DNA from 2 places in the Rossellomorea sp. RS05 genome. Region 2 is predicted to be linked to the other one. Evidence: riboswitches for the same ligand, from Rfam matches in the RefSeq annotation. Region 2 holds a riboswitch; the other holds the start of a gene.
The links. Region 2 has a riboswitch for glycine ahead of gcvT (glycine cleavage system aminomethyltransferase GcvT). Riboswitches for the same ligand answer to the same signal wherever they lie in the genome.
Positions count from the first base shown of each region.

Region 1: another riboswitch for glycine. It lies ahead of ABJ225_RS17190 (amino acid permease); the one in region 2 lies ahead of gcvT (glycine cleavage system aminomethyltransferase GcvT).

Region 1 covers NZ_JBDKWY010000007.1:178,727-190,280, reverse strand. Annotated here, with positions in the region: gene ABJ225_RS17210 (ABC transporter ATP-binding protein) at 1-826, shown strand, start outside; gene ABJ225_RS17205 (peptide ABC transporter substrate-binding protein) at 848-2,461, shown strand; gene ABJ225_RS17200 (DUF3899 domain-containing protein) at 2,525-2,890, shown strand; gene ABJ225_RS17195 (FTR1 family iron permease) at 3,199-3,900, opposite strand; glycine riboswitch at 4,163-4,241, shown strand; gene ABJ225_RS17190 (amino acid permease) at 4,365-5,708, shown strand; gene ABJ225_RS17185 (sensor histidine kinase) at 6,018-7,175, shown strand; gene ABJ225_RS17180 (response regulator) at 7,172-8,071, shown strand; gene ABJ225_RS17175 (amino acid ABC transporter permease) at 8,077-8,727, opposite strand; gene ABJ225_RS17170 (amino acid ABC transporter permease) at 8,741-9,382, opposite strand; gene ABJ225_RS17165 (transporter substrate-binding domain-containing protein) at 9,451-10,263, opposite strand; gene ABJ225_RS17160 (amino acid ABC transporter ATP-binding protein) at 10,291-11,016, opposite strand; gene ABJ225_RS17155 (alkaline phosphatase) at 11,321-11,554, shown strand, end outside.
Region 2 covers NZ_JBDKWY010000001.1:1,308,853-1,320,406, forward strand. Annotated here, with positions in the region: gene gcvPB (aminomethyl-transferring glycine dehydrogenase subunit GcvPB) at 1-1,008, opposite strand, end outside; gene gcvPA (aminomethyl-transferring glycine dehydrogenase subunit GcvPA) at 1,001-2,347, opposite strand; gene gcvT (glycine cleavage system aminomethyltransferase GcvT) at 2,363-3,466, opposite strand; glycine riboswitch at 3,548-3,626, opposite strand; glycine riboswitch at 3,630-3,720, opposite strand; gene ABJ225_RS06835 (DEAD/DEAH box helicase) at 3,893-5,593, shown strand; gene ABJ225_RS06840 (YqhG family protein) at 5,562-6,347, shown strand; gene ABJ225_RS06845 (YqzE family protein) at 6,645-6,872, opposite strand; gene ABJ225_RS06850 (shikimate kinase) at 6,876-7,376, opposite strand; gene ABJ225_RS06855 (hypothetical protein) at 7,380-7,736, opposite strand; gene comGF (competence type IV pilus minor pilin ComGF) at 7,726-8,169, opposite strand; gene ABJ225_RS06865 (hypothetical protein) at 8,135-8,452, opposite strand; gene comGD (competence type IV pilus minor pilin ComGD) at 8,436-8,867, opposite strand; gene comGC (competence type IV pilus major pilin ComGC) at 8,869-9,189, opposite strand; gene comGB (competence type IV pilus assembly protein ComGB) at 9,210-10,265, opposite strand; gene comGA (competence type IV pilus ATPase ComGA) at 10,216-11,289, opposite strand; gene ABJ225_RS06890 (branched-chain amino acid ABC transporter permease) at 11,428-11,554, opposite strand, start outside.

The DNA.
Region 1 (11,554 bases), on a different contig from region 2:
CGGGGAAAGTGGAAGCGGGAAGTCCACCCTCGGGAAGACGATCGTAGGTTTAGAGGGGCCGACGTCAGGAACGATTCATTATAACGGTCGCGATATGACCAAGCTCGATAAGAAAGAGAAGAAGCGGGCTAACCGGGAGATCCAGGTGATCTTTCAGGATCCCCACGCCTCCCTGAACCCCCGCATGAGGGTAGGGGATATCATTGCTGAAGGAATTGATGCTCATCGATTGGCGAGGGGTAAAGCCCGTCAGGAAAGGGTGTATGAGCTCCTTGAAAAGGTCGGCTTGAAGCCGGAGCACGCCAAGCGATACCCTCATGAATTCAGTGGTGGACAACGTCAGCGGATCGGCATTGCCCGCGCCCTGGCGGTGGAACCGAAATTCATCGTCGCCGATGAACCGATTTCCGCCCTCGATGTTTCCATCCAGGCCCAGGTGATCAACCTCTTGGAGGACCTGAAGCAGGAAGAGGAGCTCACCTATCTCTTCATTGCCCATGATCTGGGAATGGTGAAGCATATCAGCGACCGTATCGGAGTCATGTATCTCGGCCGGATGATGGAGCTTGCAGACAGTGATGAACTGTTTCGCAACCCTCTTCACCCGTATACGAAAGCTCTGCTTTCAGCCATCCCCGTTGCGAATCCAACTGCAGCGAAAAGAGAGAAGATTGTCATTGAAGGGGATCCCCCGAGCCCTGTGAACCCGCCGAGCGGCTGCCGGTTCAGGACCCGTTGCCCCCATGCGACGGAGATTTGTGCGAAGCAGGTACCGGAGTGGAAAGAAGTAGAAAAGAACCACTGGACAGCGTGTCATCTATATTAAATGATTGAAGGAGGAACCCCGATGAAAAAATGGACACAGAGTTTGCTTTTGGTCACATCCCTCGCCCTAGTGGCCGCGGGTTGCAGCAGTAAGGAGTCAGGAAGCGGAGCCGATGGAAAGGTGGCACAGGAAATTACGGTCAATGCCATGAGTGAGCCGCCTGATCTTGACCCGGCTCTTGCCACCGATACCACATCCGGATGGGTGATGGACCATGTATTCGAAGGACTGTATACGAAGGACAAAGAAGGAAAACCGGTCCTTGGAACGGCAAGTAAATCAGATGTATCAGAAGATGGGAAAACCTATACCTTCACGATTCGTGACGATGCCAAATGGTCCGACGGCAGCAATGTCACGGCAGAAGATTTCGAATATGCATGGAAACGCGTGCTGAACCCTGATACAGGAAGTTCGTTCGCATTCTACCTTTATTATCTGAAAGGCGCCGAGGATTATAACAAAGGCAAAGGGAAAGTGGAAGATGTAGGCGTAACAGCGAAAGATGAAAATACGCTTGTTGTGGACCTCGAAGCTCCCCTCAGCTACTTCGATGAACTATTGACCATGTGGACGTTTTATCCTGTGAAGAAGGATACCGTCGAAGAAAATAAAAACTGGGCGGCAGGCGCCGACACGTATGTGAGCAACGGACCGTTCAAGCTCACGAACTGGAAGCATGATAGTGAAGTGGTCATTGAGAAGAATAAGGAATACTGGGATAACAAAGTCGTCAATCTTGATAAAGTCACCTACAAGATGGTCAATGACGCTACCACCTACTATCAGATGTTCAAAACGAAAGAATTGGATTTGATCCAGACCCTTCCGTCTGATGTGGTAGCCCAGGAGAAGGACTCCAAGGAATATAGTGAAGTGCCATACTTCGGAACATATATGTACATGTTCAATGTCGACAAGGAACCGTTCACCAATGAAAAAATCCGTCGTGCGTTCACTTTAGCCGTTGACCGCGAGTCCCTCACGAAAAACGTCACGAAAGCCGGTGAAACACCTGCTTATGCCTTTGTACCAGGCGGGGTGGATACAGGCGATGGCGACTTCCGTGAACAGGGCGGAGCCTATTTCGAATCGAATGCCGAAGAAGCGAAAAAGCTCTTGGAAGAAGGTATGAAAGAGGAAGGCTGGAGCGAGCTTCCAGCTGTGACCCTCACGTATAACACATCCGAGAACCACAAGAAGATCGCAGAAGCCGTCCAGTCCATGTACAAGAAGAACCTTGGCGTCGATATCAAGCTTTCCAATCAGGAATGGAAGACCTATCTTGATACGACCCAGCAAAAGAACTTCCAGATGGCCCGAATGGGGTGGATCGGGGTTCTGGTGGATCCGGTCGTCATCCTTGACTACTACCTCGGAGACAGCCCGAACAACCGTACCAACTGGGTCAATGATAAGTACGACAAGCTGATGGCAGACGCCAAGGTGGAGCAGGATACAGCGAAACGCTACGATCTCCTTCATCAGGCAGAAGAAGTACTCATGGAAGACCTGCCGTTCAACCCGATCTATCACTATACGAATAACTATATGACCGCACAGAATTTCAAGGACATCGTGTATCCGGTCAACCGCTATCCGTACTTGAAATGGGCGGAGAAAGTATCGGAATAACAAGGCCAGTTCTCTGTTCCTTAGGTGGATGGAGAGCGAAAGGATAAAAAAGGGGGGATCTTGATGAAATGGAAGATGGGTCTTGCGATGGTCACCGTTTCCGGATGGGTGGCTGCTATCGGGTTGAAGCTTGGATCCAAAGCTGATTTAGCCGACGCTGCATTTCTGATCGGTCTCTGCCTTTTGATCCTGGGTGTCAGCTCGTTGATCATGAAGACAGGGTTCCTGACACCTGTCGTGGCGGGGTTTAAGATCATTGGAGAGCGGATGATCAGGAGGTCGCGATCCATGGAGCGAACGGATGACATGATCAAGAGAGATCATGATTTCCAGGCTTTCAAATCCACTCTTTCCACGCGGATCACCCAGAGTACATTCATCATGGGGGCTTGCTCCATTCTGATTTCGGTTGGAATACTGATCATCTGACCCCTCATCGCGTCTGGGAATAAAAGGTTGTGGTGAAGCAGCAAATGGTATTGTGTAATAACATACCGCTCATGATTTCCGTGCAAGACTACGCTTTCCGCGGGTAGCCCGTGAGCCTCCTCGGCAGGCTGTCTCACATCAGCTACACTTCCCGCAGGAGTCTTCGTCTTGCACTCCAATCAACCGCTAGAAACGATTAAATAGTCATGTTCATGAAACAAAGTAAAAACCCGAATTCATTTGCCTTATCGTAGGCAATTGAATTCGGGTTTTATTATGACTGAAACACGTTTGTCCCAGCCTTTTGATTATGCCGCTCGTCTGAATCTCGCTACATCATCCTTCAGGAGGATAAACAATGCCGGCACGATGAAGACGGCCAAGAATAGGATTTCCACCGCTTCAGAGTGCGTTTCCAGAAGCTCTACAATTCCTTCGGCAAACATTTCTCCGCCAAGGAAGACGAGGATGAGGCCCAGTGCTTTGAAAATCAGTGAAAGGTTAAGCTTGATCGTCGTCTTGAAGATCACATAGGCAACGAGTGCAGCCGCTACGATTCCGATGATGCTACCGAGAGCCACGGTACCGGCGCTTTCTGAGATCTTGGTCATGTTGAATACCATAAGCTCCATGCCTTCGCGGATGACGGACAGGAAGGCCAATAAGAATAAGCCGATTTTGGATGTAGAAGACTTCTCCGTTTGCCCTTTGATTTTGCCTGCTACCTGCTGATTGCGGTGGAGCCAAAGGATGAAGTAGGCAATCAAGCCTGCGGCCACGATCCTCATGACGGCCTCCATGATTTCTTCTGCTTCATGGGAAATGCTTTGTGCAAACGTGAATAGACCCCAGCCCAGGATCAAACTGCCGATGACACCTGTAATGGTACCAAACCCGACAACCTTGGCAAGATGCTTACGGTTCAGTTGTGAGAGCGTTGCCAAAATAATGCCGATGATCAAGGCCGCTTCCAGGCCTTCACGAAATGAAAGAAAAAGCGAATCCAACATATGTATTCCTCCGTATGGTATGAGTGCGTTGCTAAACTTTATAATAATGAGAATGATTATCAGTGTCAATGCTAAAAATAAAAAAAGATTTGGTCGATTTTGAGAGCTCAATCAAGTGACTGACAGCATCTGGAGGAATCAGTTGCGTGGCTTCTGCACAAGGAGGATCTTCCTTTGACAAATCCATTCAACGGGTCTACAATATATAACTATTCAAACATAATACTATCAAGCTACGATCGCTGTGGGTCACACTACAGCAGGAGCAGCTTCTGGAGAGACCGCTATTCAAGCGGCGCCGAAGGGTTCACAATCTCAGGCAAAAGGACAGAAGGGTACCGGGTATGGATTTTCCGAACGAGGGGAGATCTATATTTGATATTCTTTTCGACTCAGAGATTGGATGATTCCAATCTCTTTTTTTATTTTCGTTTCACGTGGAACATGTTGAGGAGGAGTTTGTTTTGGCACAACAAGAGTTAAAGAGGGATCTTTCCAATCGCCATGTACAGCTGATTGCGATCGGGGGTACGATCGGGACCGGGCTGTTCCTTGGGTCCGGTAAGGCGATACAATCGGCGGGTCCTTCCATCATCTTTGCGTATTTACTCGTTGGGATCGCCCTGTTTTTCGTCATGAGGGCACTCGGCGAGCTATTGCTTTCGAAAGCAGGGTATCAATCCATCACCGATATAGCGGAGGACTATCTCGGGTCATGGGCTTCGTTTGTCACGGGCTGGACGTATTGGTTCTGCTGGATCATGACGGCAATGGCCGATGTGATCGCCGTCGGGGTGTATGTGAATTATTGGTTTGACATTCCCCAGTGGATTCCGGCCGTGATCTGTCTGGTCATTCTTCTTGGGTTCAATCTTCTGACGGTCAAGCTGTTCGGTGAACTGGAATTTTGGTTCGCCCTGATCAAGGTCATTACGATCCTTGCCCTCATTGCAGTGGGCGTGGTCCTACTTGTCGTCGGGTTCAATACGGATGCAGGACCGGTGACCGTGACGAACCTGTGGGAGAATGGTGGCTTCTTCCCCAATGGGATGAGTGGTTTCCTTCTCTCCCTTCAGATGGTGATCTTTGCCTATGTAGGTGTGGAACTTATCGGGGTATCGGCGGCGGAAACGTCCAATCCGCAGAAGAATATTCCGTCTGCCATCAATAAGATTCCCCTGAGGATCCTATTCTTTTACGTAGGGGCCATCATCGTCCTGCTGTGTATCAACCCTTGGATGGAGCTGACTGCAGCAGAGAGTCCGTTTGTGAAAACATTCGGTCTGATCGGGGTACCCTGGGCTGCCGGGATCATCAACTTCGTGGTTCTGACATCGGCGGCGTCCGCCTGCAACAGCGGGATGTTCTCTACGAGCCGGATCCTCTTCAATCTTAGTAAAGGAAAACAGGCGCCAGCCAGACTGGGAAGATTAAACCGGAACCATGTTCCCAGTTCTGCCCTATTGGTCTCCACGGTGGTCGTATCGGTCGGTGCGTTGCTCAGCAAGCTCATCCCAGATCAAGCCTTTGGGATCGTCACGACGATCAGTGCCATCTGCTTCATCTGGGTGTGGGGCATCATTCTCGTGTGTCATATTTTGTACCGAAGGAAGCGTCCTGATCTCCATGAGAAGTCGAGCTTCAAAGCACCGTTCACCCCGCTGGTGAATTATCTTGTACTACTGCTGTTCGCCGGCATTCTTGTCATCATGTTTTTCGCAGACGAAACAAGGCCGGCACTTCTCCTGACTCCACTATGGTTTATCATGCTGTTCTTCCTCTACGGTAAACGGTCAAAAAAAGCGTAGAATGATCGAGAGACAATCTGACAAGGTTGTCTCTTTTTTCCTGTTTATTCTTATATAATAATAGTATTAACCTTTGATTATTCAGATAGTTCTTAAAACTATCTGTATGTCTATGTAAGAAAATGCTAATATAACTATATAATCAGATCTGCAGAAGGGGTAGAAAGATGTGGTTGATTTTGTAAGGAAGTACATAGGGGTGCAAGTTTTGTTCATTGCCGTTGCTACGGCATTATCAGGGGAACTGAGGATTTCCCCTTTTGGATGGGAGTTCAGATTTGGATTAGGCAGCATTGTTTTTTTTTGTTGATGATCCTTATGAACCACGTGCCCATGGTGAGGACGGGAATCGTCACCGGGATCATGGTAGCGGTATTCAGGACGCTAACCAGCCATATGTTTATTGCGGACCCAGGAACATTTTTTGACGCCTTGTTGATACATATTCCCGCGATGTTCTATTACATTACCTTTGCTATAGGGTTGAGTTTGATCCCATTGGACTGGATCAAGTCAAAGCTGTTGATCCTCGGTGTGTCGGTGGTCGGGATCGATGTAGCATCGAATGTGGTGGAAATCGGGTTAAGAAAGTGGCTGATGGAGACGACGCCGCTCCTATGGACGGAGTGGTCCATGCTTGTGCTTGTTGCGGTGATACGCGTGTTTTTTGTGATTGGTCTCTACGCCAATATCATTCTTCATCAGCTCAGGGCGCTTCATCAAGAACAGCAGCTCCGGTATGAGAAGATGCTCACAGTGGGATCAAGTTTGTACAGTGAGAGTTTTTATATGAATAAAATGATTGATTCCATAGAAGAATTAACGCTGAATAGCTATCGATTTTACAAGGAGCTGAAAGCGGAAGGGCTAAACCTTTCGAGCGCCAAGGCACTTGAGATGGCGGAAGAAACGCATGAATTGAAGAAGGATGCCCAGCGCATCATGGCCGGTTTGAAGAAGCTGAATGGTGAGACGGAGATCGGTGCTTCAATGGGCATGGTGGAAATCATGGATTTCGTGAAGAAGGCGAATGAGCAATACAGTCGATGGTTGGGGAAAAACATCATCTTTATCTTTGAGAGTAAGGGGCAGGAATATAGGACGAACCGGCATCTTGCTCTGTTGACTGTCCTGAACAACCTTGTGGCAAACGGAGTGGAGGCCATTCCTTCAGAAGGCACGGTGAAAGTAGAAATACTGGATGAAGGGGCACTCACCGTCTTCATCGTAACGGATTCAGGCGGAGGGATCAGAGAGGATGAAATGGATTTCATCTGTGAACCTGGCTTCACAACAAAGTTCAATCAGGAAGGAGTCGCGGCGACAGGCATAGGTCTGTCCCATGTGAAAAATATACTGGAGTCTCTGGATGGTAAGATGGATGTCCGCTCAATAGAAAAAGAAGGAACGACATTCACCTTGAAGATACCGAAGCAGACTTTACTGAACGGGGGAGAATATGCATGATTTCGTATTGTATTGTAGATGATAATGCAGCTAACCGTCGGATGGTGGAATCAATCATTGAACAAGGGGGGTTGGGGAGAATCATCGGGAGTGCGGCAGGTGGAGAGAAGGCTATCGAGCTCATATTGGAAGAACTGCCAGATGTCGTACTGATCGATTTATTGATGCCCGAGCTTGATGGAATCGAAATGATCAGGATCCTGAAAGAAAGAGGCTACCATGGCAAATTCGTCATGATCTCACAGATCAACAATAAAGGGATGGTGGGAGAAGCCTATCAGGAAGGCATTGAGTTTTTCATCCATAAGCCTATTAATTCCGTTGAGGTGGAAGCCGTTCTGAAACGTGTGACGATGCAGATGAATCTGAACAGCTCCATCATCGAAATCCGAAAGTCATTGGCAGGCATCGGGATGCTGCAACAGGTAACCAAGACAGAGAAACCATCCATAAAAGATTCGGTTTCTAAGATCCTGAAGGAGATGGGGATCATGTCTGAGAAAGGAAGCCGTGATTTGCTAATTGCATTGGATATTCTCATGAAGGATGATGATTTGATTGAACTGCCGCCGTTGAGGAGATTGTACGAGATGATTGCGAAGCGGATCAAAGTAACGGAGGACGAAGTGAAAAAAGAAACTAAGGCGGTGGAACAGCGCATTCGCAGGGCGGTGTGTACGGCCTTGAAAAATATGGCCTCCATCGGTCTCACCGATTATACACACCCTACCTTTGAACGCTATGCCCCCCTCTTCTTCGACTTTGAAGATGTGAGACGGAAGATGAGGGAGCTTGAAGAAGGAATGGAAGAAAGTCAGGCAAAGGTCAACGTCAAGAAATTCTTCCAGGTCTTATATCTGGAGGTAGCCGAAGGGCTGGAAAGCGTAAAGAGGTGAGTCCTTTACGTGTGCTTGGCTTCGAACCGCTTGGCAGACAGGGACAAGAGATAATTCACCGTGAAGTACATGAGTGCGACGAGGATGAAGATCGGGATGACGTAATCCTGGTTGCCCCCATTGATGATACGTGCATGGTGCATCAGCTCCGGCAGGGAAATAACGACAGCCAGAGATGTGTCCTTCAACAGGGCGATGAACTGACTGACCGTCGGTGGAACCATGCGCTGCAAAGCTTGGGGCAGCACGATCAGGCGAAGGGTTTGGACATAGTTCAGACCTGATGATCGTGCCGCTTCAATCTGCCCTTTATCAATGGAATTGAGACCGCTCCGTACCAACTCGGAAATCAGGGCGGCTTCGAAGATCGTCAATCCTGCGATGGCAGCGGTGATCGTGTCCAGATCGATGCCCACTTCAGGCAGAGCGAACTTCATGAAGAAGATGATCAGCAGCAGCGGTAGGTTCCGGATGATATTGACCACGAAAGCTAAAATCTGTGAAAGGACGGGTACTTTGGCATACCGTATTATGGCAATGAGCGTCCCGAGTGTGAAACTGAGGACGATGGCAATGGCAGCCACCCTCAGGGTCATCAGGAATCCGGATAATAAGAAGGACACGTTATCTGCAGAATAGGCACCTATGAAATCCATGAATGTTCCCTCCTTATTGATGACTGGCCGACATACGGCGTTCTAGGTACTCGACAGCGAAGCTGAGCGGTATGGTGATGACAAGATAGAATAAGGCAACGATAATGTACACGCTGAATACGACATATGTATGCAGGCTGACCAGATCGGCATAATACATCAGGTCCAATCCGGCGACGACGCCGAGGATGGATGAGTTCTTGACCAGGTTCAATGATTGGTTGCCAAGTGGAGGTATGACGACCTTGATCGCCTGTGGCAGAATAATCAGGCGCATTGTCTGGAAATAGGTAAGACCAGATGAACGTGCGGCCTCCGTCTGGCCTTTCGGAATGGATAGAATACCAGCCCGTATGGCCTCTGCAATGAATGAGGCAGTATAGATGATCAGTCCCATCGTTCCAGCGGCAAATCCTCCAAAACGGAATCCATAATAAAATAGGAAGACGATTAATAGCAGGGGAATATTGCGAATGAATTCGACATAGGCTGCACCGAACCAGTTTAATGGTTTGATGGGGGCGATTCGAAAGACCGCGATGATCGTACCGAGGAGAAAACTTCCTGCAAGTGCGACCAAGCTGGCTAAGAGGGTATTCCGGAATCCTTCAAAGAACATATCCCAGTAGTCTACTAGAATGGTAAAGTTAATCACGATAGGTTCCTCCCATTTTAAAGTAGAAGGATAAGGGGTAGGACCCGCTTATCCTTCCAGGCATATGATCAGTTCGGTTTTTTACCGATCCACTTCTCGTAGATTTTGTCATACTCCCCGTTGTCCTTCAGGTTTTCTAACACTTTATTGATTTCTTTTGCCAGTTCATCATCGCCCTTTTTCACGGCAATTCCGTAAGGCTCATCCGTGAAGATGTCCCCGACTACTTCATAGTCCGCATCTTGTTGCTCCATACCGTAAAGAATGGCGTTATCCGTTGTCAGTGTGTCACCTTGTCCGGATTTCAATGCAAGGAAGGCTTCTTGATAGTTTTCGAATTCCAGTACTTCTGCATCAGGTGCTTTTTCACGGATGTTGATGGCGGATGTTGATCCTTTAACGGCAAGGACCTTCACGCCTTTTTTGACATCATCGATGCTTTGGATCTTACTTCCTTTTTTCACAAGGAGTGATTGTCCTGCTTCGAAGTAGACATCAGAGAATCCGACTTCTTTTTTACGTTCTTCTGTAATTGTCATCGTAGCGACGATGGCATCGATATCCCCTTTATTCAGCATTGGGATACGGGTTTTGGATGTTACTTCGACCAGCTCGATTTTGCTTTCATCACCGAGGATATCCTTTGCGATGGCTTTAGCAATGTCGATGTCGAATCCTTCTACTTCTTTAGAAGACGGATCTTGAAGACCGAATAGCTTGGTATCATACTTTACGCCGACTACGAACTTATCTCTCTCTTTAATGGCTTCGAGGGCCGATTGCTTTTTGTCACCTGACGTTTTGTCCCCGCCTCCGCAGGCTGCCAAGGTGAAGAGGAGAACGAGTGCCAACAAGCCTAAACCTAATTTCTTTTTCATCATTTTGAACCCCTTTCTTGTCCATGTATATTAGTGCAATAAACGGCTGAGGAATGTGCGGGTACGTTCTTCCCTCGGATTGGAGAAGAATTCAGCCGGTGTTGCTTCTTCCACGATTTGACCCTCATCCATGAAGATGATGCGATCTGCGACTTCCTTGGCAAACCCCATCTCATGCGTGACGACGACCATGGTCATCCCTTCTTTCGCAAGGGTCTTCATGACATCCAGTACTTCCCCGATCATCTCGGGATCCAGAGCAGACGTCGGTTCATCGAACAGCATGACGGTAGGTTTCATGGCAAGTCCCCTGGCGATGGCCACCCTTTGCTGCTGACCTCCGGAGAGCTGGGACGGGAATGAATTTGCCTTATCCGGAATACCCACCTTTTCGAGGTACTTCATGGCGGTTGCCTTTGCTTCTTCATCCGTCACCTTTGCCACTTTCTTAGGGGCAAGGGTGATATTGTCGATGACTTTTTTATGAGGGTAAAGATTGAAGTGCTGGAACACCATCCCGATATTGCGTCTCAGCTTATTGATGTTGGTCTTTTTATCATGAATGGCTTCATCATTGACAAAAAGTTCCCCATCGGTAGTGGTTTCCAGCCGGTTGATACAGCGGAGCAGGGTACTCTTGCCTGAGCCGGACGGACCGATGACCACAACCACCTCTCCGCGATTGATGGTAAGATTGATGTTTTTCAGTACATGGAAGTCTCCATAGTGTTTATTTACATTTTGAAAAAGGATCAATTGATTTCCCTCCTGGTGCTGAAAAATTAAGAATCATATCGATTTACGACTATCCTCCTATTATGATAAACCCGTGCTACAGATAACTACAGAAAACTACGAATATTCTAAAAATAAAAATTGAATGACGGTTCATCCGTTCTTTTTTCATCCGCGTTTGGTCCCGTATGAAGAGGTTGTAGGGATAATGTCGTACAAGATAGAATCAACAAATAATTGAACATTTACAAAACACTTACAATTTCACTTGTTGATCTTAATGCAATGCCTCTACGATTGAAGTGATTCTGGATATTCAAGGAGGATGAAAAGAATGGGTGGAAAGAAAAAAAAGACTGTAACGGGTGTTTCGTTGGCAGCAGCACTTCTACTATCATCTTGGGGCTTTACCGGATCTGGGAAATCCGAAGTGGAGGCCAGGGATAAAAAGAAAGAGCCCACCAACGTAATTATGATGGTGATGGATGGGACAAGCGCAGGGGCCACTACCCTTGCAAGGTGGTACAAGGGCGACGATCTTGCAATGGATGAGATCGCC
Region 2 (11,554 bases):
ACGGACATTGATCCCGAAGTTCCCGTAGTATGGTTTCACTCTTCCGATACTTTCAGGTCGGTCATAATCGAATACAAAGTCTTCTCCCTTTTTAACGAGGATCGGCTTTGGAAGATAAGGAATCAAATCTTCCTTCACTCCGACAGGACCGCTTCCGGGACCTCCTCCCCCATGGGGACCGGTGAACGTTTTATGAAGGTTAAGGTGGACGACATCAAAGCCCATATCTCCCGGTCTTGCTTTTGAGAGGACAGCATTGAGGTTCGCACCGTCGTAATAGAGCTTGCCACCAGCACCGTGGATGATGGAAGCCATCTCCAGGATATTCTCTTCAAAAAGCCCTAGGGTGTTCGGGTTCGTGAGCATCAAGGCAGCCGTATCGTCTCCCACCACTCGCTTCAGATCTTCGAGGTCAACGAGGCCGTCTTCGTTGGACTTGACCGTAACTGTCTCAAAACCTGCAACCGTCGCGCTCGCCGGGTTGGTCCCGTGGGCAGAGTCGGGAACGATGACCTTTGTACGCTGGGTATCGCCATTCGCTTCGTGGAAGGCGCGGATCATCATAAGCCCGGTCCATTCCCCATGAGCTCCTGCAGCGGGCTGGAGGGTCACTTCATCCATCCCGGTGATTTCTTTCAAGTGTTCTTGGAGGTCGTACATGAGACCGAGTGCTCCTTGTACACTTTCAGGCTCCTGAAGCGGATTGATATGGGCAAATCCATTGAGGCGCGCCACATATTCGTTCACCTTCGGATTGTATTTCATCGTACATGACCCTAGCGGATAGAAGCCTGAGTCGACTCCGTGGTTGCGTTTGGAAAGAGCCGTGTAATGACGCATGATATCAAGCTCGGACACTTCAGGAAGATTGGCTTCCTCTGTGCGGATGAATTCTGCCGGAATCAGATCGGATAGATCTGCCGCCGGAACATCCAGTTCAGGAAGGCTGTATCCTACGCGTCCTTCTTTAGTGAGTTCGAAAATAAGAGGCTGATCCTTCTTATGCATGATAATCCCCCAATTCTTTAGCAAATGCATCGATTTCTTCTTTGCTGCGAAGTTCCGTGACGGCAACGAGCATATGGTTGGCGAGCGTTTCGTCCGTAAGACCGAGATCATATCCCCCGATCATCCCTTTTTGGATAAGATGTAGATTGAGATCCCTGACCGGCGCCTTCACTTTGACGACGAATTCATTGAAGGAAGGTCCTTCGAATGCCAATTCGAGTCCAGCAGACTTCATGGCATTTTTTGCATAGTGAGCTTTTTGGATATTCTGGATTGCCATCTCTTTTACCCCTTGCTTCCCGAGTGCCGTCATGGCAACGGAAGCAGCCAGGGCATTCAGTGCCTGGTTCGAACAAATATTGGACGTCGCTTTATCACGGCGGATATGCTGTTCCCTTGCCTGAAGGGTCAGGACGAATCCGCGGACACCGTCTTCATCCACCGTTTGGCCGACAAGGCGGCCCGGTACCTTCCGCATAAGCTTCTTGCTGACGGCGAAATAGCCGCAGTGCGGTCCGCCGAATGCACTCGGAATTCCGAATGGCTGCGCATCCCCGATGACGATATCGGCACCGAATTTGCCCGGTGGTGTGAGTGCGCCGAGTGCAAGGGGGTTGGAAGAGACGACAAACATCGCTTTTGACCCATGGGTGATGGCTTCAATCGCCTGAAGATCCTCGATACGTCCGAAGAAGTTCGGATATTGAACAATCACAGCTGCCACGTCGTCACCGATGAGGTTCTCGATCGCTTCAAGATCTGTCACCCCATCCTTATGGGGAACTTCTACAACGTCGATATACTGACCTTTCGCATAAGAGCGCAGGACATCTTTGGATTCAGGATGAACCGCCGCTGATACGAGTACCTTCTTGCGACGTGTCTGACCGGCTGAAAGCATGGCGGCTTCAGCAAGGGATGTACCACCGTCATACATGGAAGAGTTCGCTACATCCATTCCAGTCAGCTCGCAGATCATCGTCTGAAACTCGAAAATCGCCTGGAGTTCGCCCTGTGAAATCTCCGGTTGGTACGGCGTATAGGCCGTATAAAATTCAGAACGTGATAAAACATGATCCACGATGATCGGCATGTAATGGTCATATACTCCCGCTCCCAGGAAGCTTGCATGACTTCTGAGATCGGCATTTTTAGCTGCCAGAGCACTCAGTTCCTTGACGAGTTCCGTCTCGGATTTCGCTTTTTTAATGTTATAGTCGCCTTTAAAGCGGACTTCTTCCGGAATATCTTCAAAAAGGGCATCGACGCTGTCGACTCCAATGCTGTCCAACATTTCTCTTTGATCCTGATCTGTCATCGGTAAATAACGATGCTTCATGAACGTCAGTCCTCCCTATTTGCCAGTTCTCTTATAGAATGGTGTTTTCACTACAACGGCTTTCAATTGTTTACTCCGGATCTCCACGATCACTTCAGTACCGGGCTCGGCAAATTCCTTCTTGATAAGTGCAAGACCGATATTCTTCTTCAGTGTCGGCGACTGGGTACCGGTTGTGACCTCCCCGATCAGCTCTTCCCCTGAAAATACACTGTATCCATGACGAGGGATGCCGCGGTCGATCATTTCGATCCCGACCAGTTTACGAGGTGCCCCTTCTTCCTTTTGTTTGCGAAGGACTTCCTGGCCGATGAACGGGATGTCTTTATTCACCTTCACCGCAAAACCAATTCCCGCTTCGATGGGCGTGATTGTCTTCGACAACTCCTGTCCATAGAGTGCGAGATTCGCTTCGAATCGCAAAGTGTCTCGGGCACCAAGGCCGCAAGGTACGATTCTTTCCTCTTCACCCGCCTGAAGGATTTCCTTCCACAGAGCCGGGGCGGAATCCGATGCACAATAAATTTCAAACCCGTCTTCCCCTGTGTAACCTGTTCTTGATACGAGCGCTTCGTGACCGTTGATCATGACCTCATCCTGGAACTTGAAGAACCCGATGCTGCCGAGATCTGTATCGGTTAGCTTCTGGAGGATCTTCTCCGCCAGCGGACCCTGAATGGCAAGCTGGGCGATTTCGCCTGAACGATTCGTCAGCTCGACCCCTTCGGTTGCATGATGGATGAGCCATTCGTAATCTTTCTCGATATTGGATGCGTTGACCACAAGGAGATAATCGTGATCTTTCCGTTTATAGACGAGAAGGTCATCGACCGTCCCTCCGTCTTCGTAGCACATGGCGGTGTACTGAGCGCCTCCGTCCTTCAATTTGGACAGATCATTAGTCATCATCCGTTGAAGGTACTCAAGGGCACCCTCCCCTTTCACCGTGATCTCTCCCATATGGGAGACATCGAAAAGACCTGCACGGCTCCTTACGGCTTCATGCTCATCTTTGATCCCCGAGAATTGTACGGGCAAGGCCCATCCTCCAAAATCGATCGTCTTTCCTCCATACTCGCGGTAAAGATCGTGTAAAGGCGTTTGCTTCAGTTCTGACATGGCGATTCCCCCTTTAGTGGTTACACTGCATTCTTTTGCATGAAAAAAGGACAGAGAAGCCCCTTTTCAATAAGTGGGCTTCTCTGTCCTGGCACCTGAAAGTTTACCGATTCATACGGCTTTCCCCTTTGGTGGTCCCCATCCGGGACGCTCTCCAGAGTTGCGTCCGACAAGAGTCTTTTTGCCTGAGAGATTCACATCGTGATGCTTGCTCCTTCGGCGCTGCAGACTGCAGTCTCTCCCCTTGTCATCATTCGCCAATATTCCTTGCAATATTTGGTCATACTAAAGATATAAAAGAAATGCAGCAGATGCTAATGTTCGGATTTAGATCATTTTTGTAAGATTGTAAATCTATTTTCATCCTACCATTAATCAATTGTTCCGGGCAATCAATTTTTGCAGAAAAAAAGGAGTTGTTTTTATATGAATGTAGATATCATATTCGATGAGGGATGGGGAGAAAATCTTGATAGTCTTATCACAAATGACGGGCCATGGGGAAGTTTCGACCTCTACAAACTCGCCGTCGAATTCGAGCACCATCTCGCAATTCCGAACTTTGAGGGGCTGCAGGCACCGAAACATTTGGCAAATGTCACTCCCCTCCCCCATCAGCTCGAAGCTGCGAGGCAGGTGGTGGAGACCATGAACGGAAAAGCGATCCTTGCAGATGAGGTCGGACTCGGGAAAACAATTGAAGCGGGGCTTGTGTTGAAGGAATACATGATCCGTGGACTGGTGAAGAAGGTGCTCATCCTCGTGCCGGCGTCCCTGGTATCTCAGTGGTGCTATGAGTTGAATACGAAATTCTTCATCCCTGCCGTCCCCCAGAGGAAAAGTTACGTCTGGGACCAGTGTGATATCGTTGTTTCTTCCATGGATACGGCCAAAAGAAGCCCTCACCGGGAAAAGGTGTATGAACAGGATTATGATCTCGTCATCATCGATGAGGCTCACAAACTGAAGAATCACAAAACGAAAAACTATGAATTTGTGCAGAACCTGAAGAAAAAATTCTGCCTTCTTCTGACGGCCACTCCCATCCAGAACCGAATCGAGGAAATCTTCCATCTTGTTTCCCTCCTGAAGCCCGGGCACCTTGGAAGCGAATCGGGCTTTACAGAACGGTATAAAAATGGGGATCGGTCACTTGAGGATGACGACCATCTGAAGAACCTGACCAACAAGGTGATGATCAGGAACCGAAGGAATGACACGGGTATCGAATGGACGAAGCGCCATGTAAAAACGGTCCTGATCGACTTCTCACAGGGAGAGAGGGACCTATACGACAGCTTCGATCTTCTGCGCGGCCGCTACGATGACTGGGCCGCATCCAGCTCCTTCTCCCTCCTCACCCTGCAGCGGGAAGCATGCTCCAGCCGAGAAGCGGTGTACTTTACGTTGAAGAATATGCTAGCCAAAAAAGAGGATCCTTCAGAAGGGTTCAAGCAGGTGATCGGAACCCTCATGCAAAAGGTGGAGAATGTCTCAGTCAACTCCAAGGCAAAGAAAGCCCTGGAGCTGATCCAATCCATCGACGACAAGGTGATCATCTTCACGGAATACCGTGCTACCCAGATGTACCTTCAATGGTTCCTGAAGCAGCACGACATCACGTCGGTCCCTTTCAGGGGCGGGTTCAAGCGAGGAAAAAAGGACTGGATGAGACAACTGTTCCAAAATCACGCCCAGGTCCTCATCGCCACGGAAGCCGGCGGGGAAGGGATCAACCTTCAATTCTGTCATCACGTCATCAATTTCGACCTTCCGTGGAATCCCATGAGACTCGAGCAGCGGATTGGACGGGTGCACCGCCTGGGACAGACCGAGGATGTTCATATTTACAATTTCGCCACGAAAGGCACCGTGGAAGAACATATCCTCACCCTGCTTTATGAAAAAATCAACCTGTTCGAGCGGGTGATCGGCGAACTTGATGACATCCTGACCCGACTCGATTTCAAAGAGTTTGAAGATCACATGACGGATATCTTCGCTTCCTCAAGAACCGAGGGTGAAATGAAGATCAAAATGGAAAATTTGACGAGCATGATTCAATTTGCAGAACAGATGAAGGAGGAGAAGGCCGATGCAGCAGCACGAAATACATCGATTTCTTGAGCGGTATTTTCACGCGAACGGGTGTGAGCTGAAGGCAAGCGGTGATGGCTATATGACCGTTCAGCTCACGATCGAGATGGATAAAGAGCTCATGAATCGCCCATTCTACTGGCATTATCTCGAAAAGACCGGCGGGGAACCGAATCCCATGGCACTAAACCTCATCACCGATCAGGAAAAGGCGCCGGAAGGACTACAGGGGGAGGTCATCCATTTCGGTTCACCCCGACTGCACCAGATCTTCCGTTCCACCCGGAGTCTGGCAGGATACACCCGGCTCTATGAGGACCGTGCAGGGTATGGCCAGCAACAAATCCCGCTTCATCCGTGGCTCGGCATGAACGTCAAAATCTCCTATCAATCGAATCGCAAGAAGGATACGTTCCGCAGCATCGGCCTCAATCTGATCAACGGCATGATGAAGGAAGGATTTCACGATGAACTCCTCACCCTCAAGCTGACGCCGAAGATACCGGATCTCTGCTTCACCCTGACCCCGATCATCCGCCCCAAAAGCGGGATCGGACGCATCCAACAGCAACTGCGGGATGAAATCAGCCGGGAGTCGACGGAATGGGCAGAATCAGCCCTTGCCTCATGGAAGGAAGACCGGGAGCTACTGGACCACTTTTATAAAGAGGTCGAAGACAAGCCCGAATCCTACTTCCTTGAACAAGCCGCCCTTAAGTATCAATATGAACCGAAGATCGAGATCGAAATCATCAATGGGGGGATCTTCTACCTTCATCAGTGACACCTAAAGAGATTAGGTCAAAAAGAAAAAAGGACCATGTAATAACAAACAATAGTAGGGCTGATTCCTAATAACCTTGATGATTTCCGTGCAAGACTTCGCTTTCCACGGGTAGCTCGTGAGCCTCGCAAGCCTGCCGGGGGCCACTTTTCCCGCCGGATCCTTCGTCTTGCACTCAACCGCAGGAAACAATATAAGCGTAATGAAACAAAGTAAAAACCCGAATTATTTTGCCTGATCATCAGCAAATGAATTCGGGTTTTACTATGACTAGAACATGTTTGTCTCAGCCATTTTTTATTGATTCCTATTTTTTTTGAAAAACAGCCCGACCGCATATGGGATGATGCCGAACCATCGATACAGGAATGGTTCCTTCCGGGTCTTGCGCTGCTTCCTGATTGTTTTCCGCTCCTGGGGTGATTTGTTATAATGCTGAACCACGGTCTGGGTCAAGAATTTGACGTAGTCATTTACAGACATCCTGCCACCACCTTCACCCATCCAGTATGCCCAGGTTTCCATGCTTTAATTCCTGCCGAGGAGGGAGAGGATCTCGCGTGTGACCGCCTCTTCATCTTTTCCGCCGGTGTCCACCTCATGGGTCCTCGCTTCCTCATATAGGGGAATGCGACGACTGAACAGACTCTCCACTTCATGACGGGGATTTTGTGCAAGGGGTCTGTCGGGATCTCCTTCAAGCCGCTCCCACAGGCTCTCGAACGGAGCGGATAGATGGATCACGCATCCGCTTTCGCCAAGCAGAGTGCGGTTCTCCTTCCTCTCGACGATCCCTCCTCCCGTTGTGATGATGCACGCTTCCTTCAAGAGCTTTGCCAGGACGGCCGTTTCGAGATCACGGAAATATCCTTCGCCGAAACGCTCGAAAATTTTGCGGATCGGCATCCCCTCTTGCTCGACAATGTATTCGTCCATGTCCACGACATGAAGGCCGACCTTCTCTGAGAGAATATGTCCGATTGTCGTTTTTCCTACTCCCATAAATCCGATTAGCACAATTGATTCCATAATCTACTTCCAATCCACTATCTTTTTTGTGTCCTTATTATACACGACTGCGACCGGAAGAAAAACCTCACCAGGCTGATTCAATCTCACTTCGATTTGCTGGAGGTCACCAGACCCCTCCAGGTAGTCCACGCTCATCGTGCCGAAACTTCCCTTACGGAGTCCATCGACACCGCTGCCAGCTTCCATTTCATAAAGCACGGTCTGGTACAAGCTGATTTTTCTCTCGTACACGTTTTGCATATTGGTCAGGTAGCGGTATTTACTCACGTATAGATCTTTTGAAGCGACAGCCACGGTCAAGATGACAGACAGGAACATCAACGTGAAAGGCAGGATGAACCCTTTCTCATTCCCCATAGTAAAAGAACTCGCCTTCAAGCTTCTTCCCATCAAGAAATACCCCCTCTATCCTGACTCCACCGTCTATTGCGTGGAAACTGACCAAAGAAAGCTTCTGAAGGACCACTTCATGCCCCTTATCATTCACACGTCTCCTGATGGAATCCTGATATTTTTCATACGTGACCTTCTCCCCATTCAAGATAAATGAAAACCCTGAATTCGTTACGGTCATCCCTCTGGATTTCCACGTTTCTTGCCTGACACTCTCATTGAATAAGGTCCACTGGTAATACGGCGGTGGGATCATTTCCTCCCGAACGAGGGAGAAGCCTTTAATCACCAACGGGATGGAAAATGAAATGAGGCAGACGATAAAGAAGGAAAACAAGGCTTCAAGGAGAGTGAATCCACGCTCATTCCACAAAGCTGCATATTTTTCTGATGTCACGGCCCCTCTGCATTTCCACGCAGATCGATGATGCCCCTCCTTCCCAATACCTCGTATAGTCGACCCCTCCATATGATTTCGAGCTCCTTCCATACTTTTTCGTGACCATGGCACGTTCAACCCCCTCCTCCATCCATTTCAATGCTTCCACTTCGGACTGCTTATCCCTGAGCAGAACGGACTGGTTCAACAACAAGGGTAGGAAGACACCGGTGATCAGCAGCAGACAACTGAATGCTATCAGCATTTCCGGGAAGGAGAAGCCATCATTTTTTTTGAACATAATAACGCCCCTGTCCGATTTGAAAGGTCAATTGATACTTGGTACCGCCACGTGCAAAATTGATGCTGCCGAATCGATTGGTATTTCCATTTGGATAGAAGGTGATGTCGTACAACGTGCTGGATTTGATTTCGAAACCTTCCTGGAGCTTTCGATTGAATAACGTTTCATTCAGGACATTTTTCGCGATATAGGATCCATTCTCGGGATAAAAGGTGATGCGGACGGGAATCTGGTAGCGGAACGCATAGCTTTGAACGTAAGCGAGGTCGGATTGAAGCTGGGCGACGAAGACCTTTTCATCCGTTGACGCCTTCGTCGGATTCACGGAAAACACAACCCATGTCAGCAAGATGCCCGTCATGAACAGGACCAGGAGCATCTCTACAAGAGTGTATCCCTTTTCTCCCCGCATCCTAAGAATCGCTTACCTTTACATTACCATTCTGTCCGATTGTGATGGCCCTCCCATCGGGACATGCCTTGTACTCATCCTTCAAGTACCCTTCTGTCACAAGATTCTGGATCGTGACTTGACCCGAATTTCCATCCATTTTATATGCTTCGACCTGTCCTTCCACCATATTTACAAAGGCCTCACAGCCTTTCGCATTGATGGAACCGCTCTGTTTCGTCACATTCGGGATTGCGATGAACAACAGGACCGAGATGACCAGGAGTACGATCATCATCTCAATGAGGGTGAACCCTCTTTCATCTTTTAATAGGTGTTTCACGTTTATTCCCCTTTCTGAACTCATACTCCCTGCATCATTTGGAACAGGGGCATCATGATTGAAAAGTAAATGGCCATGATGAATAAGCCGACAAAACTGAAGATGACTGGCTGGATGTATTTAAGGAGGGCACCGCTCCTTTCTTCGAGCTCCACAAAGCACATATCCCCGTAGAGCTGCAATTCTTCCGGCAGCCGTCCGTTCGTTTGACCGTGGTGGATGATATAGGCGACCTCCGACTGAAAAAAAGGGATGGCACCTGCACACTCATGGAGGGACATACCCGACTTCAAGCCCTGTATGAGCTCGCCGGATACATATTGAAGGGTCGGTCGGAAGGTTTGTTGTTCAATGATTCTGAGGGATTCGGTGATGGACACACCATTGCTCAGTAGAAACCCGAGTTCCCTTGCAAAGAAGTGGGTGTGGGCCAGTTTGAAGAAGCGGGAAAAGAAAGGAATCCTGCTCGTGTGGATGGAAATGGTGACCGGGGAAATCCGGTGACGGAAAAGGTAAAGCATGACCCCAGCTGAGAGAAGTATAGCAAGGATTCCCGCGAGCAGGAGGGGGACGGCTTTTACGAACGAGAGTAAAAGCTGCACGCCAGTGGAAGGTTCATAGCCCATGGAGCTGTAGAGCGTTTCAAATTTCGGAAAAAGCACATTCCGGAGGAGGACCATCATCATTCCGGCGATGATGATGAGCATCAAGGGATACTGGATGACCCGCTTGAGCCTCTCTTGATTTTTCTGCTTCTGCAGGAGGTAATCCCCTGCACCCATGAGGGTTGCTCCCATCTGCCCGTGGAACTCGGCAAAATAGATCTGGGCGCTCACATGGGTGGGGAGTGAGAGTTCTTTCGTGATGACCTTGGATACCTGTACGCCTTCCTGCAGGGAATGGAGGATGCGGGTTTTCAAGACGGTCGCCTCTGGACGGTCGGGGATGAGCAGGAAGTCCACGGCCTCACTGAACGTATATCCCTTCTCGAGGAGGGAACCCATACGCTTCAGGAACTTTCCCTGCTCATCCCTTTTCTTCATGTATCCATTTCCGATACTCAGATTCCGGAACATATCCGAGGGCCACCCCCTTCCGGATGAGCTGCTTCAGCGTCAGGTATCGATGGTCGACCTTTTCACCCTTTGCTTCCATCAGTACATTCTTCAGTTCTTTGCCCGTCAGGATCTCGAAAACCGTAGCCCGGTTGGTCCTCTTCCCTTCAGCTAGGCATTCCCCGAAGCAATCATTTCCGCATACCGGGCATTTCAATCGAAGCAGCCTCTGGGCAGAAACCGCCAAAATGGTCTGTTCGATATCATGCCATTTGATTCCGAGCTCCATGAGCCGGTAGATGGCCCCCTTCGCATCCCGCGTATGGACAGATGAGAGGACGAGATGTCCAGTGAGGGCTGCCCTGACGGCAATCTCAGCGGTTTCTTTATCCCGGATCTCCCCGACCATGATAATATCCGGATCATGGCGGAGAATGGCTTTAAGACCGGTCGAATACGTGATACCTGCCTTTTCATTCACCTGGATTTGGACCATCTCATCGTGGGCCTTCTCAACAGGATCTTCCAGGGTGATGACGTTGCGGTTAAGGGAAACGGCACAATGGTGGACAAGGGAGTAAAGGGTGGTCGTCTTCCCGCTTCCCGTCGGTCCGGTAAATAGAATAAGACCGTGGGAGTGCATGAGCAGGGCGACGAGTTTTTTAGCTGATGATGGATAGAGGGACATATGCTCGATGGGGATCTGATAGCGTTCGGGCAGGATCCGGATGACGAGGCTTTCTTTGAGATGGGTGGTCGGAAGGGTGGATACCCGCAGTGCCAGGGGGATCCGTGAGATGAAATGGGTGTAGGAGCCGCTTTGGGGCTTTCGCTTCTCTGCGATATCCATGGAGGACATGAACTTCAGATGTGCGATGAGGCGCTCGGCCTGGTCTTCGTCGATCGTCTTGAAGGGGATGAGTGTTCCGAGCTTTCTGAACTGAATGAGGTAATCGTTCTTTCGGGGGACGAGATGAACATCTGTTGCATGACTGCGAAATGCTTCCGAAATCATCCGTTCGGAGAAGGTTTCGACAGAGTAAATGATGAATCACACCACCTTTCAGTAGTCTTGAAGATATATATACGACAAAAAACCTGAAAATCCTGCAAAGCTCCTCAACTTTTTTCATTTACTTGATTTATCCAGAAAGGCCCCGTCCGATTAGACGGGGCCCCTGGGTCAGGCTGCTTTCTTCACTTCGTCGTTCTTTCTCTCTTTCTTCTTTTTACCCTTCAGGGACTTCACCACACCTGCCAATCCTTTCGGGAATCCCAAGAGGACGACGATATAGAGGAAGCCGAGGAAA